Regions from separate parts of the Streptomyces sp. NBC_00388 genome, predicted to be linked through region 2. Evidence: riboswitches for the same ligand, from Rfam matches in the RefSeq annotation. Region 2 holds a riboswitch; the other holds the start of a gene.

Region 1 (7,754 bases), 3.5 Mb from region 2:
CGCGCGCTGCCTCGTCTCCAGCCGGTTCCGTGAGCTGTACACCAGCGCGCTCGCCCCGGCCCGGCGGGTGGATGCCTGATGACGACGACAGCGGAGACCTCTTCCGCCGGCACCGGCACGGAATCCGGCAGCGGGGCCACCGAAGTGCCGCGGGGGCACCGGATCCGCAGGACCCGGGTCCTGCTGGCCGTGGCCGGGGGGTGGCTGCTCTTCACCCTGCTGGACCGGCTGCTGACGCACTCGCTGACACTGTGGGCGCTCACCGACATGATGCCGCCCGAGCTGCTGCTCGCGGTGCCCCTGACGGTCCTCGCCGCGACCTGGTGGGCCAGGCCCGGGGTGCGGCGGTGGATCGCCGCTGCCGCTGTGGTGGCCCTGCTGCTCGGCTTCGGGCGCAGCGGCATCAACCCGTACGCGCTGTGGAACGGCTCGGACACCACGCCGTCGGCCGGAGCGGTGAAGATCGTCTCCTGGAACACCGAGTACTGGGAACAGGGCGACGATCCGGCCGCGTTCTACGCCTACATCAGGAGCCTGGACGCGGATGTCTATCTGCTTCAGGAGTACATCCACCAGGGCAAGGGAACCGAGCTGATCCCACTGCATCTGGAGGACCGCCTCAAGAAGGAGTTCCCCGGTTACCGGGTGCTGGTACAGGGCGAGTTGGTCACCCTGTCCCGCTTCGATGTCGTGGGTACGCCCCACGAGGTGGCACCCCAGGTCATGCGGGTGGACGTCCGGACCGGCAGGTCGGCGGACGCCCCGGTGCTCTCCACGTACAACGTGCATCTTCCCGTACACGTCTACCTGGACAATCCTTTCAAGCCCAGTGTGCTGAGCGGCGTGCGCCGGCAGACCGGTGTGCGCAACGGCGAGCTGGACGACCTCATCGCCGACGTGCGGGCCCGGAAGCACCAGCCGGCCTTCATCGCCGGGGACTTCAATCACAGCCGCACGCAGGACGACACCGGCCGGCTGGGCAAGGTGGCCACCGACGCGGTGCGCGTCAACCACGATCTCTTCCCCCGCAGCTGGCGTGCCAGCACCCCGGTGATGGATCTGTGGCGGCTCGACCTGGCCTTCACCGCCGGCGGGGCGAAGGCGGACCGGTACGACTTCGCCGGTCCGCGGGGCCACTCGGACCACAGTGCCCAGTCGTTGACCATCGAGCCGGGGCACTGACGGGGGGCCGCCCGGACGGGGGCGGCCCCCGCCCGGTCAGACCGCGTCGAGCCGGGTGCGCTGCTCGGCGTCGAGTTCGAGGTCGACGGCGGCGAGGCACTCGTCCAGCTGGGCGACGGAGCTGACCCCGATGACGGGCAGCACGGCGGGCGAGCCGCCGAGGAGCCACGCCAGGACCACCTGGTTCGGCGTGGCTCCCGTCTCGGCCGCCACCGCGCGCACCGCGGCGATACGGGCGGCTGTGCCCGGGTGGTCGTACTCGGCGGGCACGGGCCGGTCGTCCCGGCTGTACACACCGCTCAGCAGCGTGGAGTACCCCAGCAGCGTCAACTCGTCGGACTCGGAACGCACATAGTCGAGAAGCTCCTCGCTCGCGTGCGGATTGACACCGAAATCGACGCCGGGGCGTGGCTGGAGATAGGTATAGCGCTGCTGCACGCAGCTGTACCCGGCCACCGAGAGCTCCCGGGCCGCGGCGCGGGCCTGCTCTATGCGCCACGCGGTGTGGTTGCTGGCCCCGAGCACCCGTACCTTGCCGTCCGAGACCAGTGAGCCGAGCCCCGCGACCTGCTCGTGGACCGGCGTCTTCCGGTCTTCGATGTGCGAGTAGAAGACATCGATACGGTCGGTGCCGAGACGGCGCAGACTGGCTTCCGCCTGACGCCGCATGACCTCCGGGGCCAGCCCCTCGGCCTCTTCGGGCCAGGGCGCGTCCAGCGGGTCGGGCAGGGCGCCGGCCTTGGTGGCGAGCACGACCTTGTCCCGGACGCCCCGGCCGGCCATCCAGCGGCCGATGAGGTTCTCGCTCTCCTCGCCGGTACAGCCGTCGACCCAGAACGCATAGGTGTTGGCGGTGTCGATGAACGTGCCGCCCGCGTCGAGGAACCGGTCGAGGATCGCGAACGCGGTGGCCTCGTCGGTCATCGAGCCGAAGCGCAGCGCGCCCAGGCAGAGCGCGCTCACATCGAGGCCTGCGGTCCCGCCCGTCCTGACGTACTTCATATGTTCTCCCAGCCACTTGAAGGCGCCGGGCTGCCCGGCTCCGGGCTCGACTGTAGGAGCCGGCGGGCCGTCAGGTGGCTGTATCCGCAAAAAGGTCTAGGCCAATTGGCGGGAGGGGGACGGTCGCCGTCGAAATCGACCGATTGAACGGCGTTGCCGTTCCGGTATGCGGATAGGGGTTCCGCCGCATGAGCATCCTCGCCTAGATTTCCTGCGCGTTGTACCAGGTGCTCAGCGAGGGGACGGACCGCACCATGACCGAGAAAAGACCGGTGATCACGCCGGTGCGCGTGATCATCGCGGTATGCCTGATCGCACCCTTTGTCGCCATGCTCTGGGTGAGTTCGTACGCGAAGGTGGACCCGGCCTTCATCGGCATCCCGTTCTTCTACTGGTACCAGATGCTCTGGGTGCTCATCTCGACGGCGCTCACCATGACCGCGTACAAGCTGTGGCAGCGTGACCAGCGCGCCCGCAAGGGGGGTGCGTCCGCATGAAGGACGGTGTGAACGGCGTCGCGCTCGGCGTCTTCATCTTCTTCTTCGTGGCCGTCACGGTCGTCGGCTTCCTGGCCGCCCGCTGGCGCCGCGCCGACAACGCCGCCACCCTCGACGAATGGGGCCTGGGCGGGAGGTCGTTCGGTACCTGGGTCACCTGGTTCCTGCTCGGCGGCGACCTCTACACGGCGTACACCTTCGTCGCCGTACCCGCGGCCATCTACGCGGCGGGCGCGGCCGGATTCTTCGCCGTGCCGTACACGATCCTGGTCTACCCGCTGATCTTCACCTTCCTGCCGCGGCTCTGGTCGGTCTCGCACAAGCACGGGTACGTGACCACCTCGGACTTCGTCCGCGGGCGGTTCGGCTCGAAGAGCCTCTCGCTGGCCGTCGCGGTCACCGGCATCATCGCGACGATGCCGTACATCGCGCTCCAGCTGGTCGGTATCCAGGCGGTGCTCGACGTCATGGGCGTCGGCGGTGCGGGCAGCAACTGGTTCGTCAAGGACCTCCCCCTGCTGATCGCGTTCGCGGTGCTCGCCGCGTACACGTACTCCTCGGGGCTGCGGGCGCCCGCACTGATCGCCTTCGTCAAGGACGGCTTGATCTACATCGTCATCCTGGTGGCGATCATCTACATCCCGATCAAGCTCGGCGGCTTCGACGACATCTTCGCCAAGGCAGGCCACGCCTTCTCGCAGACGAACCCGGCAACGGGCAAGCCGCGCGGAGCGCTCGCACCGGGCGCCGCCGGCCAGTGGGGTTACGCGACGCTGGCGCTCGGATCGGCGCTCGCGCTGTTCATGTACCCGCACTCGATCACGGCAACGCTCTCCTCGCGCAGCCGCAACGTGATCCGCCGCAACACCGCGATCCTGCCGCTGTACTCGCTGATGCTGGGGCTGCTCGCGCTCCTCGGCTTCATGGCGATCGCCGCGGGGATCAAGGTGAAGAACGGCCAGCTGGCGATCCCGCAGCTCTTCGAGAACATGTTCCCCGACTGGTTCGCCGGCGTGGCCTTCGCGGCCATCGGCATCGGCGCACTGGTACCGGCCGCGATCATGTCCATCGCGGCGGCGAACCTCTTCACCCGCAACATCTACAAGGACTTCATCAAACCGGGCGCCACACCCGCGCAGGAGGCCAAGGTCTCCAAGCTGGTCTCGCTCGTGGTGAAGGTCGGCGCGCTTCTCTTCGTGCTCGCCATGGACCCGACCGTGGCGATCAACTTCCAGCTCCTCGGCGGCATCTGGATCCTCCAGACGATGCCGGCCCTGGTCGGCGGACTCTTCACCCGGTGGTTCCACCGCTGGGCGCTGCTCGCGGGCTGGGCGGCCGGCATGATCTACGGCACGCTCGCCGCGTTCGGCGTCGCCAGCCCGACCCAGGCGCACTTCGGCGGCTCCTCCAAGGAGATCCCGGGCATCGGCCAGATCGGCTACATCGGTCTGACGGCGTTCGTGCTGAACGTCGTGGTGACGCTGGTCCTCACCGTCGTGCTCAACGCGGTGAAGGCGCCCGCCGGGATCGACGAGACCTCCCCGGAGGACTACACGGCGGATGCCGGTGACAAGGGCGTCCAGGTGGAGCTCCCGCCGGCCACGGCGGGCGCCCCGGCCGGCCACTGAGCCACCCCGTACGGCAGGGGCCGCCGCATCTCACCTCTGGGAGATGCGGCGGCCCTTCGCTGTACGGAGGCGTTACGGACGCCGTACGGAGCCGTGCCCGGGCGGCTCCCGCCGGCCGACGGCAGGCGCCTCCGGCCCGCAGCCCCGGACCGTACGACACAACATATGGGGGGTGCTTTCCGACGGGCACCCCACATGTATGCTCGTGCTCGCTGTCGTCGCAGGGGAATCCGGTGCGAATCCGGAACTGTCCCGCAACGGTGTGATCAGTGCGCTTTCGCGCACCGCGGAGTCCGAGGACCTGCCGACAGCGCATCCGGCTCGACCGATCCGGATGAGAAACGTCCGGGCCTCGCGGTAGGGCCTGCGGATGCTGTGCGGTGTGCTGCTCTGCTGTGCCCGTACATGCCCGCGCCCCCGCCGGCCCCAGCCGAGCGAGGGAGAGCGCACCGTGACCATCGCGCCCACCGCACCTGTCTCCGAGCAGGTGGCGGATGCCCCGGGAACCGTACTGCTGCGGACCCTGACCGACCTCACCGCCGATCTCACCGACACCGACCCCGGCCGGGTCGCCGCCGCCGCCCTGCGCGGGCGCAACGCCGCGTCGGACGAGGCCGAGTTGCGGGAGCTCGCCACCGAGGCGGCCGCGGGTCTCATCTCCGAGGACCCCGCGTACTCGCGGCTGGCCGCGCGGCTGCTGACCCGCACCATCGCGGACGAGGCGGCGGGGCAGGGCGCGGTGTCGTTCTCCTCATCGGTCGCCGCCGGACACCGTGAGGGCCTGATCGCCGACCGTACGGCCGCCTTCGTGCGGCTCCACGCGGAGCGGCTCGACGCGGCCATCGACACCGGGGCCGACGACCGCTTCGGGTACTTCGGGCTGCGCACCCTCTACAGCCGCTACCTGCTGCGCCACCCGATCACCCGCCAGGTCGTCGAGACCCCCCAGCACTTCATGCTCCGGGTCGCCTGCGGTCTGGCCACCGACGAATCGGCCGGCGCCCTGGACGAGGTGACCGCGCTCTACGCGCTGATGAGCCGCCTCGACTACCTGCCCTCCTCCCCCACCCTCTTCAACTCGGGCACCAGGCACCCGCAGATGTCCTCCTGCTATCTGCTGGATTCCCCGCTCGACCAGCTGGACTCGATCTACGGGCGCTACCACGAGGTGGCCCGCCTCTCGAAGCACGCGGGCGGCATCGGCCTCTCGTACTCCCGTATCCGCTCCCGCGGTTCACTGATCCGGGGCACCAACGGGCACTCCAACGGCATCGTGCCCTTCCTCAAGACCCTCGACGCCTCGGTCGCCGCGGTGAACCAGGGCGGCAGGCGCAAGGGCGCCGCCGCCGTCTACCTGGAGACCTGGCACTCGGACATCGAGGAGTTCCTGGAGCTGCGCGACAACACCGGCGAGGACGCCCGGCGCACCCACAACCTCAACCTGGCCCACTGGGTGCCCGACGAGTTCATGCGCCGGGTCGACGCGGACGGCACGTGGTCGCTGTTCTCCCCGTCCGACGTGCCCGAGCTGACCGACCTGTGGGGCGACGACTTCGACGCCGCGTACCGCGAGGCCGAGGCCGGAGGGCTGGCCAGGAAGACCATCCCCGCGCGGGAGCTGTACGGGCGGATGATGCGTACCCTCGCCCAGACCGGCCAGGGGTGGATGACCTTCAAGGACGCGTCGAACCGTACGGCCAACCAGACGGCGGAGCCCGGCTCGGTCGTGCACTCGTCGAATCTCTGCACCGAGATCCTCGAAGTGACGGACGACGGCGAGACCGCGGTCTGCAACCTGGGCTCGGTCAACGTCGGCGCGTTCGTCTCGGGCGACTCCCTCGACTGGGAGCGCCTGGACGCGACCGTCCGCACCGCTGTCACCTTCCTCGACCGGGTCGTGGACATCAACTTCTACCCGACCGAGCAGGCAGGCCGCTCCAACGCCAAGTGGCGTCCGGTGGGCCTGGGCCTCATGGGGCTCCAGGACGTCTTCTTCCAGCTGCGGCTGCCCTTCGACTCCCCCGAGGCCAGGGCGCTCTCCACCCGGATCTCCGAGCGCATCATGCTGGCCGCCTACGAGGCGTCCTGCGACCTCGCCGAGAGCAACGGCCCGCTGCCGGCCTGGGAGCGGACCCGCGCGGCGCGCGGTGTGCTGCACCCCGACCACTACGCGACCGAGCCGGCCTGGCCGGAGCGCTGGGCGGCGCTGCGCGCCAGGATCGCGAAGACCGGTATGCGCAACTCGCTGCTGCTCGCCATCGCGCCGACCGCCACCATCGCCTCGATCGCCGGGGTGTACGAGTGCATCGAGCCGCAGGTCTCCAACCTCTTCAAGCGCGAGACTCTGTCGGGTGAGTTCCTCCAGGTCAACGCGTACTTGGTGAACGAGCTCAAGCAGCTCGGCGTCTGGGACGCGCAGTCCCGCGAGGCGCTGCGCGAGGCCAGCGGTTCGGTGCAGGGCTTCAGCTGGATCCCCGAGGAGGTCCGGGCGCTGTACCGCACGGCGTGGGAGATCCCGCAGCGCGGCCTGATCGACATGGCCGCGGCCCGCACCCCGTACATCGACCAGAGCCAGTCGCTGAACCTCTTCCTGGAGACGCCGACCATCGGCAAGCTCTCCTCGATGTACGCGTACGCCTGGAAGCAGGGCATCAAGACCACGTACTACCTGCGCTCCCGCCCGGCGACGCGCATCGCGCGGGCGGCGCGCTCCGCCACCGTCCCCGCCCAGCAGGCCCCGGCCGCCGCGGACGCGGACGCCATCGCCTGCTCCCTTGAGAACCCCGAGTCCTGCGAGGCCTGCCAGTGATGAGCACCGATTCCCAGAAGTCCGAGAAGAACCTGCTCGACCCGGGCTTCGAGCTGACCCTGCGTCCGATGCGCTACCCGGACTTCTACGAGCGCTACCGCGACGCGATCAAGAACACCTGGACGGTCGAGGAGGTCGACCTCCACTCGGACGTCACCGACCTGGGCAAGCTCTCGCCGGGTGAGCAGCACATGATCGGCCGGCTGGTCGCGTTCTTCGCGACGGGCGACTCGATCGTCTCCAACAACCTGGTGCTGACGCTCTACAAGCACATCAACTCCCCCGAGGCGCGGCTGTACCTCTCCCGCCAGCTCTTCGAGGAGGCCGTGCACGTCCAGTTCTACCTGACGCTGCTCGACACCTATCTGCCCGATCCGGAGGACCGCGCGGCGGCCTTCGACGCGGTCGAGGAGATCCCCTCCATCCGGGAGAAGGCGCAGTTCTGCTTCCGGTGGATGGACTCGGTCGAGAAGATCGACCAGCTGGAGACGCAGGCGGACCGCCGCCGCTTCCTGCTGAACCTGATCTGCTTCGCCGCGTGCATCGAGGGGCTGTTCTTCTACGGGGCCTTCGCGTACGTGTACTGGTTCCGCTCGCGGGGGCTGCTGCACGGCCTGGCGACCGGCACCAACTGGG
Region 2 (7,754 bases):
CGCGGCGGAGAGCAGGGACGGGGTGCGGCCGGGCAGCGCGGAGGCGGTGAGCCAGAGCCGGCACATCCACTCCAGCTGGGCGGTGCGGTCGTAGGCCTGATCGAGCGAGCCGCCGTGGGTGACCGTGCCGTGGTTCTGGAGGAGGCAGCCGGAGCGGTCCGCGAGGGCGGTGAGCATGTGCGCGGCCAGCTCCTCGCTTCCGTAGAGCGCGTACGGGGCGACGCGGACCGGGCCGCCCAGCGCGGCGGCCATGTAGTGCACGACGGGCAGCTCGGTGACGAGGGTGGAGACCGCCGTGGCGTGCACGGCGTGCGTGTGGACGACGGCGGTGGCCGCGGTCGCGCGGTACACGGCCAGGTGCAGGGGCAGTTCGCTGGTCGGTCTCAGCTCGCCCGTCACCTGGCGGCCGTCCAGGTCGACGGCGACGGTGTCGCCGGGCCCGAGCCTCTCGTACGGCACTCCGCTGGGCGTGACCAGGACCAGGTCGCCGCAGCGCACCGAGACGTTGCCCGATGTGCCGACGACCAGCCCATCGGCCGCGGTCCTGCGGGCGGTGGCGACCAGTTCCTGCCAGGCCCTCGCGAGCGGACCGGCCTCCTGCGGCTCCCCTGCCGTACCTTCCATCGCTTCCGCTCCTCCGTCGCTGCCGGTCCCGGGACCGCCCCGGTGGGTGCGCCGCCGGCCCGCCGCCCGCGGGGAGCGGGCAGGGCCGGTCGTCCGGCGATGATGCCAGGCCCCCGCGCGCTCCGGTATGCCGCCGGCGCACCCGCGGGACAGAGACGGAACCAGCGCCTCCGGGGAGGGTCACCACAGCGCCCGGCTCAGTTCATCTTCCGTTCACCAAGGTTGCCTAGGTTCGTCTCGTCAATGACCTCGAACGATTGCCCAGGTAAATGGAACACTTGACCCTGCTCCTTGGGATCGTGATCATTACCGCTCTCGTGTTCGACTTCACGAACGGTTTCCACGACACGGCCAACGCGATGGCGACGACCATCTCGACCGGCGCTCTCAAACCGAAGACCGCGGTGGCCATGTCCGCCGTGCTCAACCTGGTCGGCGCTTTCCTGTCCGTCGAGGTCGCCAGGACGATCTCCGGCGGGATCATCAACGAACAGGGCATCACCACAGAAGTGATCTTCGCGGCACTCGTCGGTGCCATCCTCTGGAATCTGCTGACCTGGCTGCTCGGCCTGCCGTCCAGTTCCTCCCACGCACTCTTCGGCGGGCTCATCGGGGCCACGCTGATGTCGGTCGGCTCGTCCGGTGTCAACGGCGAAGTCGTCATCACCAAGGTGCTGCTCCCCGCGGTCGCCGCTCCGGTGGTCGCCGGGTTCGCCGCGCTGCTGGCGACCAGGCTGACGTACCGGATCGGCCGCCGTACGGACGAGAAGGCCACCGCCAAGGGCTACCGGGCGGGCCAGATCGCGTCCGCCGGCCTCGTCTCGCTGGCCCACGGCACCAACGACGCGCAGAAGACCATGGGCGTGATCACCCTCGCCCTGGTCACCGGCCACGTCATCGCACCGGGATCGAACCCGCCCCTGTGGGTCATCGTCTCCGCGGGCACCGCCATCGCACTGGGTACCTACCTGGGCGGCTGGCGCATCATCCGCACCATGGGCAAGGGCCTCACCGAGCTCAGGCCGCAGCAGGGCTTCGCCGCCCAGACCGGCGCCGCAACCGTGATCCTGGCCTCCTCGCACCTCGGCTTCTCCCTCTCCACCACCCAGGTCTGCTCGGGCGCCGTGATGGGAGCGGGCGTCGGCCGCAAGGGCGGCGTGGTCCGCTGGTCAACCGCCACCCGGATGTTCGTCGCCTGGTGTCTGACCCTGCCCGCCGCGGCGCTCGTCGGCGCGGGCGCCGAGTACCTGACGGGCCGCGGCCCGTGGGGCGTCGGAGCCGTCGCCGCTCTGCTGGTCGTGGGCTCCGGTGTGATCTGGTCGCTCTCCCGCCGCACGCCGGTCGGCCAGCACAGTGTCACCCCTGACGAACCGGTCGCGTCCGACGGACCGGCGGGGGTGGTGACGACCGCCATCGCGGCCGTCGCCCCGCCGCCCGCCGGAGCGGTCTCCGACGGTCTCCGGGCCACCATCCCCGCGCCGGAGCCCAACCGGCCCGCCACGGTCTGAAGGAGAAGGACACCGCACATGGACATCGACTGGGCAGCTCTCGGCACCGTCTTCGGCGTCAGCCTCGTGGCGACCGTCGGACTGGTGGGCCTGTTCACCCTCGGCGTGGTGGGCCTGGCACGGAAGCCCGCGGCAGAAGCGGGTACCGCGACCGCGCCCGCCGCCGCCTCACCGGCCGGGACGGGCCGGGGCCCGGCGCAGGCCGTGCGGGCCGGCTCGTACGCCTGCTTCGCGCTCTGCGCGGCGGCCGTGGCGTACGGGATCTATCTGATCGTCGCCTGACCACCACCCCTCCCCCACAGCGCCCCCGCGCCCGTCCTGCGGCCCCCACCGGCCGCCGGGCGGGCGCTTCCGCGCGCGGCCGGGACCGTGCGGGGCGTCCGGGCGGCCCCCGGCGGTCCGTGTGGGGCTCGGCACACTGCCCCGCCGCAGGTCAAGGCGGGTTGACGGGTGTTCGCCGACCGTGGTGGACTTCCGGGGCCAATACGGCGGCAGGAGAGGAAGCCGGTGCGAATCCGGCGCGGTCCCGCCACTGTCACCGGGGATCACACCCCGGAAGCCAGGAACTCTCACCGCCGGTCACGTCGTACCAGGGCGCGGACACCCTGAGTGAGGACTACGCCATGTGCGGCTGCCAGCTGCCCGAACCGCCCGCTGTACCGAGCACGGCCGCTCCGACGGCCCGCCGAGGCGTACCGGCCTGCTGACCCCATGCGTGCCGAGCGTGTCTTCGTCTACGGCGCCACCACGGGCCTCCTTGCGGACTTCGTCTTCGCCGACCCCCGGCGTGGCCACCCGGTCGCTGCCTTCGGGCGGGCCGCCGCCGCGGTGGAGCGCCGGCTGTGGCGCGACCACCGCGGGTGGGGCGCCCTGCACACCGCGGTGTGTGCGGGCGGCGCGGTGGGCGCCGCCGTGCTGGCCCGGCGTGCCGTACGCGGCCGTCCTGCCGCCGCTGTCGCCCTGACCACCGCCGCCACCTGGGCCGTCGTGGGCGGCACCTCGCTGGGGCGTGAGGCGCGCGCCGTGGGCGCCGCGCTGGCCGCCGGTGATGTCGCGGCGGCCAGGGAGCGGCTGCCCCATCTGTGCGGACGCGACCCGCAGGCCCTCGACGAGCAGCAGATCGCGCGGGCCGTCGTGGAGTCCGTGGCCGAGAACACCTCCGACGCGGTGGTGGGGGCGCTGGTATGGGGAGCACTGGCCGGGGTCCCCGGGCTCGCCGGGTTCCGGGCGGTGAACACCCTGGACGCGATGGTCGGCCACCGGTCGCCCCGTTATCTGCGGTACGGCTGGGCGTCGGCCCGGCTCGACGACCTGGCGGGCTGGCCGGGCGCCCGGCTCACCGCCGTACTCGCGGTCCTCGCGGGCGGCGACCCGCGGGGCGCCCTGCGGGCCTGGCGGTCGGACGCGGGCGGCCATCCGAGCCCCAACGCGGGCCCGGTGGAGGCGTCGTTCGCCGGCGCCCTCGGTGTGCGGCTCGGGGGCACCCTCGCGTACGGCGGCCGGCCCGAGCACCGGGCGGTACTCAACAGCGGCGGCCGGCCCGTGGCCGTCGGCGACATCGAGCGCGCGGTGCGGCTGTCCCGCCGGGTGTCCCTGCTGGCGCTCGCGACGGCTCTCGCAGTGAGGAAGGTGCGCGGATGAGCGGCGGACTGCTGGTGGCCGGGACGACATCGGATGCCGGGAAGAGCGTGGTGACGGCAGGGATCTGCCGGTGGCTGGTGCGCCGGGGCGTGAAGGTCGCCCCCTTCAAGGCGCAGAACATGTCGCTCAACTCGTTCGTCACCCGCGAGGGCGCGGAGATCGGGCGGGCCCAGGCGATGCAGGCGCAGGCGGCGCGGGTGGAACCCACCGCGCTGATGAACCCGGTACTGCTGAAGCCGGGCAGCGACCGGTCGAGCCAGGTCGTGCTGATGGGGAAGCCGGTGGGCGAGATGAGCGCCCGCGGCTACCACGGCGGACGGCAGCAGGCGCTGCTCTCCACGGTCACCGACTGCCTCGCCGAGCTGCGGAGCACGTATGACGCGGTGATCTGTGAGGGGGCGGGGAGTCCCGCCGAGATCAATCTGCGGCGGACCGACATCGTCAACATGGGCATCGCGCGCGCCGCGCGGTTCCCGGTGGTCGTCGTCGGCGACATCGACCGGGGCGGGGTCTTCGCGTCGTTCTTCGGTACGACGGCGCTGCTGAGCGCCGAGGACCAGTCGCTCGTCGCCGGGTACCTCGTCAACAAGTTCCGCGGTGACGTGTCCCTGCTTGAGCCGGGCCTGGACATGCTGCAGGGGCTCACCGGACGGCGCACCTACGGCGTTCTGCCGTACACCCACGGTCTGGGCATCGACGAGGAGGACGGGCTGCGGGTGTCGATGCGCGGCGCGGTGCGCGAGTCGGCCGTGTCGGCGCCGCACGGGCAGGACGTGCTGCGGGTCGCCGTCTGCGCGGTTCCGCTGATGTCGAACTTCACGGATGTGGACGCGCTGGCCGCCGAACCGGGCGTCGTGGTGCGGTTCGTGGACCGCCCGGATGAGCTGGCCGACGCGGACCTGGTGATCGTGCCGGGGACGCGCGGCACGGTGCGCGCCCTGGAGTGGCTGCGCCGGCGCGGGCTCGCGGACGCGCTGGCCAGGCGGGCCGCCGATGGCCGTCCCGTGCTGGGCATCTGCGGCGGATTCCAGCTGCTCGGCGAGCACATCGACGACACCGTCGAATCGCGTGCGGGGTCCGTGGCCGGGCTCGGCCTGCTGCCCGTGCGGGTACGGTTCGCCGTCGGCAAGACCCTGGCGCGGCCCACCGGTGAGGCGCTCGGCGAGCCCGTCGACGGATACGAGATCCACCACGGGGTCGCGGAGGTCCTGGGCGGCTCCCCCTTCCTGGACGGCTGTCGCGCCGGCTCCGTGTGGGGCACCCACTGGCACGGCTCGCTGGAGAGCGACGGCTTCCGCAGGGCCTTCCTGCGCGAGGTCGCTGCCGTCGCGGGGCGCCGCTTCGTACCGGCCCCCGACACCAGCTTCGGCGTGCTCCGCGAGGAGCAGCTCGACCGGCTCGGCGACCTCATCGAGGAGCACGCGGACACCGATGGGCTGCTCGCGCTCATCGAGTCGGGCGCCCCGGCCGGGCTCCCCTTCGTCCCGCCGGGAGCGCCATGAGAGCTCCCGGGGCCCCGGAGGTCCCCGCCGGGCGTCCGCCCGTTACCGAACCTGTCACCCGAGCATGTGAAGGAGTGAACCCCGAATGAGTACGCCCTACCCGTTCACCGCTGTCGTGGGCATGGATGACCTGCGTCTCGGGCTGCTGCTCAACGCGGTCAGCCCCGCAGTCGGCGGCGTCCTCGTACGCGGCGAGAAGGGGACCGCGAAGAGTACGGCGGTGCGCGCCCTGTCCGCGCTGCTGCCCGGGGTCCCGGTGGTCGCCGGATGCCGCTTCTCCTGCGCCCCCGGCGCACCCGACCCGGACTGCCCGGACGGTCCGCACGAGAACACGGGCGGCGTGACACGCGACGCGCGCATGGTCGAACTGCCCGTCGGCGCGTCCGAGGACCGGCTGGTCGGCGCCCTGGACATCGAGCGCGCGCTGGCCGAGGGCGTGAAGGCGTTCGAGCCGGGGCTGCTCGCCGACGCACACCGCGGGATCCTCTACGTCGACGAAGTCAACCTGCTGCACGACCACTTGGTGGACCTGCTGCTCGACGCCGCGGCGATGGGCGCCTCGTACGTGGAGCGCGAAGGTGTCTCCGTACGGCACGCCGCACGGTTCCTGCTCGTCGGGACGATGAACCCCGAAGAGGGCGAACTGCGGCCGCAGTTGCTCGACCGGTTCGGGCTGACCGTCGAGGTGGCCGCCTCGCGCGACACGGACCAGCGGGTCGAGGTGGTGCGCAGGAGGCTCGCGTACGACGACGACCCTGCCGGGTTCGCCGCCCGGTGGGCGGACGAGGAGAACGAACTGCGGGAGCGCATCGTGGCCGCGCGGGCGCTGCTCCCCGCCGTGCGGCTCGGCGATCCGGCGCTGCGGCAGATCGCCGCGACCTGCGCCGCCTTCGAGGTGGACGGGATGCGCGCGGACATCGTGATGGCCCGTACCGCGACCGCGCTGGCCGCCTGGGCGGGCCGTACGGATGTCACAGCCGATGACGTACGGCAGGCCGCGCTGCTGGCGCTGCCGCACCGCCGCAGGCGCAATCCGTTCGACGCGCCGGGACTCGACGAGGACAAGCTCGACGACACGCTGAGGGAGTCCGGGACCGAGGACGGCGACGGGGACGGCGACGGGCCGGGCCCCGACGGTGGCGGCGGCGGCGGGCTGCCGCCGCAGCGCGACGGGGACGGCACGCCGGGCGACACGCCGCCGCGGGAGGAGCCGCCGGCCGACGGGTCCGACACGCCCGCGCCGCAGGAGGCGGGCGAGGGCGGGCCCGCCGCACCGGGCGGTGGACGGGAGCAGCCGGCCGCGAAGGCCGCCGAACCGTTCCGTACCCGGATGCTGAGCGTGCCGGGGCTCGGCGAGGGCGCAGCCGGCCGCCGTTCCAGGGCCAGGACCGAGCACGGCCGCACCACCGGTTCGCGCCGGCCGCAGGGCGCGCTGACCAAGCTGCATCTGGCGGCGACGGTCCAGGCCGCGGCGCCGCACCAGCGGGCGCGCGGGCGGTCGGGCCGCGGTCTGGTGGTGCGCAGGGACGATCTGCGGCAGGCCACCCGCGAGGGGCGGGAGGGCAATCTGGTGCTCTTCGTGGTGGACGCGTCCGGGTCGATGGCGGCACGGCAGCGGATGGGCGCGGTGAAGGGCGCCGTGCTCTCGCTGCTGCTCGACGCGTACCAGCGGCGGGACAAGGTGGGTCTGGTGACCTTCCGCGGGAAGGGCGCGGAGATCGCGCTGCCGCCGACCTCGTCGGTGGACGCGGCGGCGGCCCGGCTCGACACGCTGCCGACCGGTGGGCGCACCCCGGTGGCCGCAGGGCTGCTGAAGGCCCACGAGGTGCTGCGGATCGAGCGGATGCGGGATCCGTCGCGGCGGCCACTGCTGGTGGTCGTCACGGACGGGCGGGCCACAGGAGGCCCCGATCCGGTCGCGCTGGCCGCACGCGCGGCGCGGCTGCACGAGGCGGAGGGCGTCGCGTCGGTCGTCGTGGACTGCGAGTCGGGGCCGGTCAGGCTGGGGCTCGCAGCGGAGCTGGCGCAGCGGCTCGGCGGCACCGCCGTGACGCTGGACGAGCTGCGGGCCGAGAGCATCGCCGGTCTGGTCAAGGACGTACAGAGCAGTTCACCGAGGAGGGCAGCGTAATGCCGCAGGGACAGCCGACCACCGTGCCCGAGGACGGGCTCACCACCCGCCAGCGCCGCAACCGGCCGCTGACCATGGTCCATACGGGCATCGGCAAGGGGAAGTCGACCGCGGCCTTCGGGCTCGCGCTGCGCGGCTGGAACCAGGGCTGGCCCATCGGGGTGTTCCAGTTCGTCAAGTCCGCCAAGTGGAAGGTCGGCGAGGAGCGGGCCCTGCGGGTGCTCGGGGACAGCGGAGAGGGCGGGACGGTCGACTGGCACAAGATGGGCGAGGGGTGGTCCTGGGTCCAGCGGGACATCGAGTCGAGCGAGGAAGCGGCCCGTGAGGGGTGGGAGCAGGTCAAGCGCG

What was found. A riboswitch is a leader RNA that binds a small molecule or an ion and turns the genes downstream of it on or off. The one in region 2 is predicted to bind cobalamin.
Region 1: linked by a shared signal. The riboswitch ahead of OG917_RS23305 (ribonucleoside-diphosphate reductase subunit alpha) and the one ahead of OG917_RS07750 (cobalamin biosynthesis protein) in region 2 are both predicted to bind cobalamin.

Annotation. Positions count from the first base shown of each region.
Region 1 covers NZ_CP107948.1:5,194,757-5,202,510, reverse strand. The annotation lists gene OG917_RS23330 (glycosyltransferase family 2 protein) at 1-79, shown strand, start outside; gene OG917_RS23325 (endonuclease/exonuclease/phosphatase family protein) at 79-1,182, shown strand; gene OG917_RS23320 (aldo/keto reductase) at 1,219-2,184, opposite strand; gene OG917_RS23315 (DUF3311 domain-containing protein) at 2,439-2,681, shown strand; gene mctP (monocarboxylate uptake permease MctP) at 2,678-4,309, shown strand; cobalamin riboswitch at 4,509-4,632, shown strand; gene OG917_RS23305 (ribonucleoside-diphosphate reductase subunit alpha) at 4,761-7,118, shown strand; gene OG917_RS23300 (ribonucleotide-diphosphate reductase subunit beta) at 7,118-7,754, shown strand, end outside.
Region 2 covers NZ_CP107948.1:1,682,170-1,689,923, forward strand. The annotation lists gene OG917_RS07735 (class II aldolase/adducin family protein) at 1-624, opposite strand, end outside; gene OG917_RS07740 (inorganic phosphate transporter) at 894-2,132, shown strand; gene OG917_RS07745 (hypothetical protein) at 2,151-2,414, shown strand; cobalamin riboswitch at 2,584-2,720, shown strand; gene OG917_RS07750 (cobalamin biosynthesis protein) at 2,844-3,773, shown strand; gene OG917_RS07755 (cobyric acid synthase) at 3,770-5,275, shown strand; gene OG917_RS07760 (putative cobaltochelatase) at 5,361-7,406, shown strand; gene cobO (cob(I)yrinic acid a,c-diamide adenosyltransferase) at 7,406-7,754, shown strand, end outside.